Regions from separate parts of the Streptomyces glaucus genome, predicted to be linked through region 3. Evidence: predicted binding sites of a transcription regulator. Region 3 holds the regulator's gene; each other region holds the start of a gene.

What was found. Region 3 encodes HrcA, which represses chaperone genes, less so after heat shock. Its sites were predicted from a motif close to TTNGCACTCNGNNNNNCNGAGTGCNAA; they were not measured.
Region 1: groL (chaperonin GroEL) is a predicted target of HrcA. The motif match lies at 1,404-1,430, and genes of this name have one in related genera.
Region 2: groES (co-chaperone GroES) is a predicted target of HrcA. The motif match lies at 1,779-1,805, and genes of this name have one in related genera.

The regions. Positions count from the first base shown of each region.
Region 1 covers NZ_BAAATK010000009.1:122,876-126,147, forward strand. The annotation lists gene thrC (threonine synthase) at 1-299, shown strand, start outside; gene ABD363_RS09710 (MoaD/ThiS family protein) at 296-571, shown strand; gene ABD363_RS09715 (cold-shock protein) at 1,012-1,215, shown strand; gene groL (chaperonin GroEL) at 1,590-3,212, shown strand.
Region 2 covers NZ_BAAATK010000002.1:18,414-21,685, forward strand. The annotation lists gene groL (chaperonin GroEL) at 1-1,204, opposite strand, end outside; gene groES (co-chaperone GroES) at 1,324-1,632, opposite strand; partial or broken gene ABD363_RS01510 (polysaccharide deacetylase family protein) at 2,064-2,810, opposite strand; gene ABD363_RS01515 (polysaccharide deacetylase family protein) at 2,807-3,272, opposite strand, start outside.
Region 3 covers NZ_BAAATK010000010.1:106,470-109,741, forward strand. The annotation lists gene dnaJ (molecular chaperone DnaJ) at 1-730, opposite strand, end outside; gene hrcA (heat-inducible transcriptional repressor HrcA) at 731-1,747, opposite strand; gene ABD363_RS10530 (MBL fold metallo-hydrolase) at 1,923-2,654, shown strand; gene ABD363_RS10535 (DUF3097 domain-containing protein) at 2,686-3,272, shown strand, end outside.

The DNA of each region.
Region 1 (3,272 bases), on a different contig from region 3:
ACGTCCTCGACGTCGCGCGCCGCACCGGCGGCGCCGTGGAGGACGTCACCGACGAGCAGGTCGTCGACGCGATCAGGCTGCTCGCCCGGACCGAGGGCGTCTTCGCCGAGACGGCGGGCGGCGTCACCGTGGGCGTGACGCGCAAGCTGATCGAGAACGGCGTCCTCGACCCGGCGAAGACCACCGTCGTGCTCAACACCGGCGACGGCCTGAAGACCCTCGACGCGGTGGCCGGCACCGGCCCGACCGCCACCATCCGCCCGACCCTGGACTCCTTCCGAGAGGCTGGCCTCGCATGAGCGTGACCGTCCGCATCCCCACCATCCTGCGCACCTACACCGGCGGCCGGGCCGAGGTGAGCGCCGAGGGCACGACCCTCGCCGAGGTCATCGAGGACCTGGAGAAGAACCACACCGGCATCGCCGCCCGCGTCCTGGACGACCAGGGCAGGCTGCGCCGCTTCGTCAACGTCTACGTCAACGACGACGACGTGCGCTTCGAGCACGGGCTCCAGACGCCGACCCCCGCGGGCGCGGGCGTGTCCATCATTCCGGCGGTCGCCGGCGGCTGACCGGGATTCGCCGTTACCTCTGGTAATGGCCGTCACCGAGCGTTCTGCGCATTGCCCCCTCCGTGAGAGAAGCGGAGGGGGCAATTCAGTGTGGTTGAACGCGGTAGAGTTGGGGAACGCGCTGCTGATCCCCTGATCGGTACCCCCGTGTTCCTGTCGCACGCCCGATGAGATGTAGCCAAAGTGTGGGCGTCTTTCGCGGCTTATGTGCTCTTTGTGCAGCCCGACTTGCCCTGAATTACGGCGAATTCTCGCCACATTCCAGGCCGGCTGCGTCCGGAATTCTCGTCCGATTGACCTGTTGCGGACGGCAGTTGGGCAGATACATTCGGCCGCGGTCGACGCGTTCCGGCGCACACCCCCAACCGTTGGGGGGTGAGGTATGACCCGGATCCGCGAAGTGTGGATCTGTGCAAGGGCCAGTAATAGGGGAGTTAGGCATGGCTCAGGGCACCGTCAAGTGGTTCAACGCGGAGAAGGGGTACGGCTTCATCGCGGTCGACGGTGGTGCGGATGTTTTCGTCCACTACAGCGCGATCCAGATGGACGGTTACCGCACCCTTGAAGAGGGCCAGCGGGTCGAGTTCGAGATCTCGCAGGGCCAGAAGGGCCCGCAGGCCGACATGGTTCGCGTCACCGCCTGATACGCGCGACCGGCGAACCGTACAGGCGTCGTCTTCCGTCGAAGGGCCCGCACCTCCCGGGGTGCGGGCCCTTCGACGTGCCTTCGGCGTGCCGGGGACGGGCCGGCGGCGGGGTGCGGGGCGGGGCGCGGTGCCCGGCGCGCCGTGTTCGCGCCCGGCTGAGCGCGCCCGCGGACCCCCCGGGGGCGCTTGCACTCGGCAGGGGCGAGTGCTAATCATTGCGTTAGCACTCTGAAGGTGAGAGTGACAATGGAAGGACCGGGTCGGTGAGGCCACGGGCCGGGTGGGGCAAGGAACCACCGGCCGGGGCCGTCCGTCGCGGGCGCGGGCGCGGTCCGAAGTAATCACCCCCAGTCCTGGAGGGACCACTTCACATGGCCAAGATCATCGCGTTCGACGAAGAGGCGCGGCGCGGCCTTGAGCGCGGCATGAACCAGCTCGCGGACGCCGTCAAGGTGACCCTCGGCCCCAAGGGCCGCAACGTCGTCCTCGAGAAGAAGTGGGGCGCCCCCACGATCACCAACGATGGTGTCTCCATCGCCAAGGAGATCGAGCTCGAGGACCCGTACGAGAAGATCGGCGCCGAGCTGGTCAAGGAAGTAGCGAAGAAGACGGACGACGTCGCCGGTGACGGTACGACCACCGCCACGGTCCTGGCCCAGGCGCTGGTCAAGGAGGGCCTGCGCAACGTCGCCGCCGGCGCCAACCCGATGGCCCTGAAGCGCGGCATCGAGAAGGCCGTCGAGGCCGTCTCCGCCGCCCTGCTGGAGCAGGCGAAGGACATCGAGACCAAGGAGCAGATCGCCTCCACGGCCTCCATCTCCGCCGCCGACACCCAGATCGGCGAGCTGATCGCCGAGGCCATGGACAAGGTCGGCAAGGAAGGCGTCATCACCGTCGAGGAGTCCCAGACCTTCGGTCTGGAGCTGGAGCTCACCGAGGGTATGCGCTTCGACAAGGGCTACATCTCGGCGTACTTCGCGACCGACATGGAGCGCATGGAGGCCGTCCTCGACGACCCCTACATCCTGATCGCGAACCAGAAGATCTCCAGCGTCAAGGACCTGCTCCCGCTGCTGGAGAAGGTCATGCAGTCGGGCAAGCCGCTGCTGATCATCGCCGAGGACGTCGAGGGCGAGGCCCTGTCGACCCTGGTCGTCAACAAGATCCGCGGCACCTTCAAGTCCGTCGCCGTCAAGGCCCCGGGCTTCGGCGACCGCCGCAAGGCGATGCTGAACGACATCGCCATCCTCACCGGCGGCGAGGTGATCTCCGAGGAGGTCGGCCTCAAGCTGGAGAACACCACGCTGGACCTCCTGGGCAAGGCCCGCAAGGTCGTCATCACCAAGGACGAGACCACCATCGTCGACGGTGCCGGCTCCGCCGAGCAGGTCCAGGGCCGGGTGAACCAGATCCGCGCCGAGATCGAGCAGTCGGACTCCGACTACGACCGCGAGAAGCTGCAGGAGCGCCTGGCGAAGCTGGCCGGCGGCGTGGCCGTCATCAAGGCCGGTGCCGCCACCGAGGTCGAGCTCAAGGAGCGCAAGCACCGCATCGAGGACGCCGTCCGCAACGCCAAGGCGGCCGTCGAGGAGGGCATCGTCGCCGGTGGTGGCGTGGCCCTGCTGCAGGCCTCCCAGGTCTTCGAGAAGCTGGAGCTGGAGGGTGACGAGGCGACCGGCGCCCAGGCCGTGAAGCTCGCCCTGGAGGCCCCGCTGAAGCAGATCGCCGTCAACGCCGGCCTCGAGGGCGGCGTCGTGGTGGAGAAGGTGCGCAACCTGACCCCGGGCCACGGCCTGAACGCCGCGACCGGCGAGTACGTCGACCTGGTCGCCGAGGGCATCATCGACCCGGCGAAGGTGACCCGTTCCGCGCTGCAGAACGCCGCCTCCATCGCCGCGCTGTTCCTCACCACCGAGGCCGTCATCGCCGACAAGCCGGAGAAGGCCGCCGCGCCCGCCGGTGGCGGCATGCCGGGCGGTGACATGGACTTCTGATCGACCGGTACCGGTTGATCGACCGTCCTTCCGTGGATCCGAGGGCGGCACTCCTGTCGG
Region 2 (3,272 bases), on a different contig from region 3:
CGGAGATGGCGTCCTCCAGACGGTGCTTGCGCTCCTTCAGCTCCACCTCGGTGGCGGCGCCGACCTTGATCACGCACACGCCGCCGGCCAGCTTCGCGAGGCGCTCCTGGAGCTTCTCGCGGTCCCAGTCGGAGTCCGTGGTCTCGATCTCGGCCTTGATCTGCGCGACGCGGCCCTGCACGTCCTCGGACTTGCCGGCGCCGTCGACGATCGTGGTGTCGTCCTTGGTGACGGTGACGCGGCGGGCGGTGCCGAGCACGTCCAGGCCGACCTGGTCGAGCTTGAGGCCGACCTCCTCGGAGATGACGGTGGCGCCGGTGAGGACGGCCATGTCCTGCAGCATCGCCTTGCGGCGGTCGCCGAAGCCGGGGGCCTTGACGGCGACGGCGTTGAAGGTGCCGCGGATCTTGTTCACGACGAGGGTGGACAGGGCCTCGCCCTCGACGTCCTCGGCGATGATCAGCAGCGGCTTGGAGGAGTTGGCCTGGATGACCTTCTCCAGCAGCGGCAGCAGGTCCGCGATGGCGGAGATCTTGCCCTGGTGGATAAGGATGTACGGGTCCTCCAGGACGGCCTCCATGCGCTCCTGGTCCGTCACGAAGTACGGCGACAGGTAGCCCTTGTCGAAGGCCATGCCCTCGGTGAAGTCCAGCTCCAGGCCGAAGGTGTTGGACTCCTCGACGGTGATGACACCGTCCTTGCCGACCTTGTCCATCGCCTCGGCGATGAGCTCGCCGACCTGCTGGTCCTGGGCGGACAGCGCGGCGACGGCGGCGATGTCGGACTTCTCGTCGATCGGGCGGGCGGTGGCGAGCAGGTCGTCGGAGACGGCCTTGACCGCCGCGTCGATGCCCTTCTTCAGCAGCGCCGGGGAGGCGCCGGCGGCGACGTTCTTCAGGCCCTCGCGGACCAGGGCCTGGGCCAGGACGGTCGCGGTGGTCGTACCGTCACCCGCGATGTCGTTGGTCTTGGTCGCCACCTCCTTGACCAGCTGGGCGCCGAGGTTCTCGTACGGGTCCTCGATCTCCACCTCGCGGGCGATCGTGACACCGTCGTTGGTGATGGTGGGCGCGCCGAACTTCTTGTCGATGACGACGTTGCGGCCCTTGGGGCCGATCGTCACCTTGACCGTGTCGGCGAGCTTGTTGACGCCGCGCTCAAGGGCGCGACGGGCGTCCTCGTCGAACTTCAGGATCTTCGCCATGGGAGCGTGAGCCCTCTCGGGATCTAGGGGAAATCAACTGCGCCCCGGGCGCCCGGCTTCTTATCGGTCGCGGGGGCCAGGGGCGCAGCTGGAGAGCAAGGAGTCGAGGTGGCGTCGACTTACTTCTCGACGATCGCGAGGACGTCGCGGGCCGAGAGGACGAGGTACTCCTCGTTGTTGTACTTCACCTCGGTGCCGCCGTACTTGCTGTAGAGCACGACGTCGCCGACCTTGACGTCGAGCGGAAGGCGGTTGCCGTCCTCGAAGCGGCCCGGGCCCACGGCCAGGACGACGCCCTCCTGGGGCTTCTCCTTGGCAGTGTCCGGAATGACCAGGCCAGAGGCCGTGGTCTGCTCGGCGTCCAGCGGCTGGACCACGATGCGGTCCTCGAGCGGCTTGATGGCAACCTTGGAGCTGGCGGTCGTCACGATCCGACCTCCCCCTTCGGAGATCTCACGGGGTTAACTGTCTGAGGTGGCGACCAGGTCGATCCGTCGTCGCGGGTGCCGGACCTGCCCGTCGCGTTGTTGGCACTCTCCAGGGGGGAGTGCCAGAGCCGAGACTATGACCGCGATTAGCACTCGGTCAAGCGGAGTGCCAATTGCCCGTGGCGTGGCGCGGGAAATCCCCGCGGGCGCGCGTCCGCGCAGCCGGCCGGTGCCGGAGAGACCGCCCCCGGGAGCCGCCCCCGGACCCCCGCTCAGGCCCGGACGGCCCCGTTCCCGGACGGTTCCGTTCCCGGACGGCCCCGTTCCCGGGCGCCGGACGGGCCGGCGCCGGAGGGCCGGGCGTCCGTACGCGGTCCCCGGCCGGCGCCGGAGGGCCGCGCGTCCGTACGTGGTCCCCGGCCGGGGATCCGGACGTGGTCCTCCAGGCGTCCCACGCGCAGCCCCTGTTCCTCGATCTCCCCCAGCAGGCGTCTCGTACGGTCCAGGAGGGACAGGCCCGTGGGTTCGTCGGGGTCCACGGCGACGATGTCGCCCGGCCGGAGGCGGGGGGCGCCCCGGGCGTAGGCCAGTTCGCCGGTGCCCGTCACCGACGCCCGCCACAGGACGACCGCGGTGATCCCGCAGTCGGCGGCGGCGCGGAGCGTCGCCGTGTCGTACGCGCCGTACGGCGGCCGGAAGAGGTGGGGGCGGACGCCGAAGCGGGACTTGAGCTTGTCCTGCTGGCCGCAGATCTCGGCGCGCTGGCCGGCGTAGGGCAGGCCCCGCAGGAAGGGGTGGTCGAGGGTGTGGTTCTGCAGGCTCGCGCCGACCGCGCGCAGGCGCGCGAAGTGGCCGTACGCCGGTCCCGCGACGCTGTCGGTGAGGAACATGGTGACCGGCAGGCGCCGGGCGCGGACCAGGTCGACGAACCGGGGGTCGCGCTCGGCGCCGTCGTCGTAGGTGAGGAAGACGACCCGGTCGCGGGTCGGGACGCGGTCGACGACCGGGGGCAGGCCCGTGCCGCGGGCGGCCGGCTCCCGGGCGCCGCCCGGCCGGTGGCCGTGCGCCGCGTCGCCGCCCGGCCGGGCCGCGGTCGGCGGCTGCGTGCCGCAGGCGGTCAGGGCGGCCGTGAGGGCGGCGGCCGCGAGGAGGCCGGTCGCCGCCCGCCGCGGCCTCACAGGTAGTCCTCCAGCCGCGCCACCGCGTACCCCTCGGCCGTCACCTTGTCCAGGAAGCGGCGGGCCATGTCCCGCATCGTGCCCTCCCAGTCGCCCCGGCCCCGGAAGTGGCTGAGGACGATGTCGCCGGGGCGCAGTTCGCGGTCCCACTCGCGGTACTCCCAGCGGTCGGCGAAGACCTCCTCGTTCCACAGCGGGGCGTACCGGATGCCGCAGGCCTTGGCGGCGCGCAGCGTGTCCTGGTCGTAGTTGCCGTAGGGCGGGCGGAAGAGGACCGGCCGCTTGCCGTAGCGCCGTTCGATCACGTCCTGCATGCCGCAGATCTCCCGCTTCTGGCGGGCGTACGACAGCGCGGGCAGGTAGGGGTGGCGCAGGGTGTGGTTGTTGAGGGTGACGCCCAGCCGCTGCATCCGCTCGAAGTAGCCGTAGTCCTTCCGGACCAGGTAGTCGCTGAGGAAGGCG
Region 3 (3,272 bases):
CCGGGCCGCCGCCGGGGCCGACCTCGCCCTCGCCGGCGAGCTGGATGCGGGTGCCGTTGTCGACACCGGCCGGGATCTTGACGGTGAGGGTGCGGCGGGACCGCACGCGGCCGTCGCCGGCGCACTCCGGGCACGGCGTGGGCACGACCGTGCCGAAGCCCTGGCACTGCGGGCAGGGGCGGGAGGTCATGACCTGGCCCAGGAAGGACCGCGTGACCTGCGAGACCTCACCGCGGCCCCGGCACATGTCGCACGTCTGCGCCGAGGTGCCCGGCGCCGCGCCCTCGCCGTTGCAGGTGGTGCACACGACGGCCGTGTCGACCTGGAGGTCCTTCGTCGTGCCGAAGGCGGCCTCGTCGAGCTCGACCTCGATGCGGATCATCGCGTCCTGGCCGCGGCGGGTGCGCGAGCGCGGCCCGCGCTGCGACGCCGTGCCGAAGAACGCGTCCATGATGTCGGAGAAGTTCCCGAAGCCGCCGGCCCCGAAGCCGCCCGCGCCGGCGCCGCCGGACTGCGAGAGCGGGTCGCCGCCGAGGTCGTAGACCTGCTTCTTCTGCGGGTCCGACAGCACCTCGTAGGCGGCGTTGATCTCCTTGAACCGCTCCTGGGTCTTCGGATCGGGGTTGACGTCCGGATGCAGCTCGCGCGCGAGCCGCCGGAAGGCCTTCTTGATCTCTTCCTGCGACGCGTCGCGGCGCACGCCGAGTACGGCGTAGTAGTCCGTGGCCACCTACGACTCCGCCAGGATCTGTCCGACGTACCGTGCCACTGCGCGTACCGCTCCCATCGTTCCCGGGTAGTCCATGCGGGTCGGTCCGACCACGCCGAGCTTGGCGACAGCCTCGCCGCCCGAACCGTAGCCGACCGACACGACGGACGTGGAGTTGAGTCCTTCGTGGGCGTTCTCGTGACCGATGCGGACGGTCACTCCCGGATCCTTGGCCTCGCCGAGCAGTTTCAGGAGGACGACCTGCTCCTCCAGCGCCTCCAGCACCGGCCGGATCGTGAGGGGGAAGTCGTGCGCGAAGCGGGTCAGGTTGGCGGTGCCGCCGATCATCAGCCGCTCCTCGTTCTCCTCGACGAGTGTCTCCAGGAGAGTGGAGAGCACCGTCGAGACCGTACCGCGGTCCTCGACCTCGAAGGCCTCGGGCAGGTCCTCCACCAGGCTCGGCACGTCCGTGAAACGGCGGCCCGCGACCCGGCTGTTGAGCCGTGCGCGCAGGTCCGCCAGCGACGTCTCGCCGAAGGGCGCCGGGCAGTCGATCACACGCTGCTCGACCCGCCCGGTGTCCGTGATCAGGACGAGCATCACGCGCGCGGGAGCGAGCGAGAGCAGTTCCACATGGCGCACCGTCGACCGGGTCAGCGACGGGTACTGGACGACGGCGACCTGCCGGGTCAGCTGCGCGAGCAGCCGCACGGTGCGCGCCACCACGTCGTCGAGGTCGACGGCGCCCTCGAGGAAGTTCTGGATCGCGCGCCGCTCGGGCGGGCTCATCGGCTTCACGCCGGCCAGCTTGTCCACGAACAGGCGGTAGCCCTTGTCGGTGGGGATGCGCCCGGCGCTGGTGTGCGGCTGGGCGATGTACCCCTCCTCCTCCAGGGCCGCCATGTCGTTGCGGACGGTGGCCGGGGAGACGCCGAGGTTGTGCCGCTCGGTGAGCGCCTTCGAACCGACGGGCTCCTCGGTGCCGACGTAGTCCTGGACGATGGCGCGCAACACCTGAAGCCTGCGTTCACTGAGCATCCGCGCACACCTCCAGAAGTCGTCCGACCGCTCGGTCCTCTTCCCTGGTCCCTGGCACTCGGCGCGTGCGAGTGCCAGACTCCCCCGGCCAAGTGTACGGCCGTGGGGTACGCCCCGGGCAAGGCCGGGCGCGTACCGCCGTGCCGGGAGGGCACGCCACCGCTAGCGTCGCCGTATGACGGTGACTTGGGAAGAGGCGGGGTGGGAGCGGGTGGCCGCCGGGGTGGGGCGGCGCCGGCTGCCGGTGTGGGACTGCACCGCGGGGCTCGTCGTCGGCGCGGACGCGGTCCTGCTGATCGACGCCGGGTCGAGCCTGGCGGAGGGGGCGCGGCTGCGGGCCGAGGCGCGGCGGCTCGCCGGGCGGGATGTGACGCATCTCGCGCTGACCCACCCCCATTTCGACCATGTCTTCGGGGCGGCGGCGTTCGCGGGCGCGGAGGTGTTCGCGGCGGCCGGCGCGGACGGGGCGCTCACGCGCCGGCGCGGCCGCGAGGAGCTGCGCGCGGACGCGGTCCGCAACGGCCTGGACGCCCGGTCGGCCGAGGAGGCGGCGGAGCTGCTGGCCGCGCCGCGCCACCCGGTGCGCGGGGAGCGGGTCCTCGACCTGGGCGGCGGCCGCCGGGCGGTGCTGGCGGACGTGGGACCGGGGCACACCGCGCACGACCTGGCCGTGCTGGTGCCGGGCGACCCGGGGGTGGTGTTCTGCGGCGACCTGGTGGAGGAGTCCGGCGAGCCCCAGGCGGGCCCGGACGCCGTGCCGTCCCGGTGGCCCGCCGCCCTCGACCGGCTGCTGGCCCTGGGCGGCGAGGACGCGCGGTACGTGCCCGGTCACGGAGCGGTGGTGGACGCGGCGTTCGTCCGGGCGCAGCGGGACGCGCTGGCGGCGCGGTTCGGCGTGTCCGCGTGATCGCCCGCCGGCTTCTCCTATCGTCGTTCGAATGCGACAGTACTCGCCCGATCTGACCCCGCCGTGGAAGAAGTCGCAGCCGGTCCTGGAGGTCCCCGCGGAGCCCGGCCTGGTCGTCGAGGAGGCGGGCACCGGTTTCTGCGGCGCGGTGATCCGCTGCGAGGCGGGCACGGTGACGCTGGAGGACCGTTTCGGCAAGCACCGCGTGTTCCCGCTGCAGCCGCGCGGCTTCCTGCTGGAGGGCCGGGTGGTGACGCTGGTCCGGCCGGCCGCGAAGGCGCCGGCCCGGCCCGCCCGCACCGCCTCCGGCTCGGTGGCCGTCCCCGGCGCCCGCGCGCGCGTGGCCCGGGCCGGGCGGATCTACGTGGAGGGCCGGCACGACGCGGAGCTGGTCGAGAAGGTCTGGGGCGACGACCTGCGCGTCGAGGGCGTGGTCGTGGAGTACCTGGAGGGCGTGGACGACCTGCCGTCGGTCGTGGAGTCCTTCGCGCCGGGGCCGGACGCGCGGCTGGGCGTGCTCGTGGACCATCTCGTGCCGGGCACGAAGGAGTGGCGCATCGCGGAGTCGGTGACGAGCGAGCACGCCCTGGTGGTGGGCCACCCGTTCGTGGACGTCTG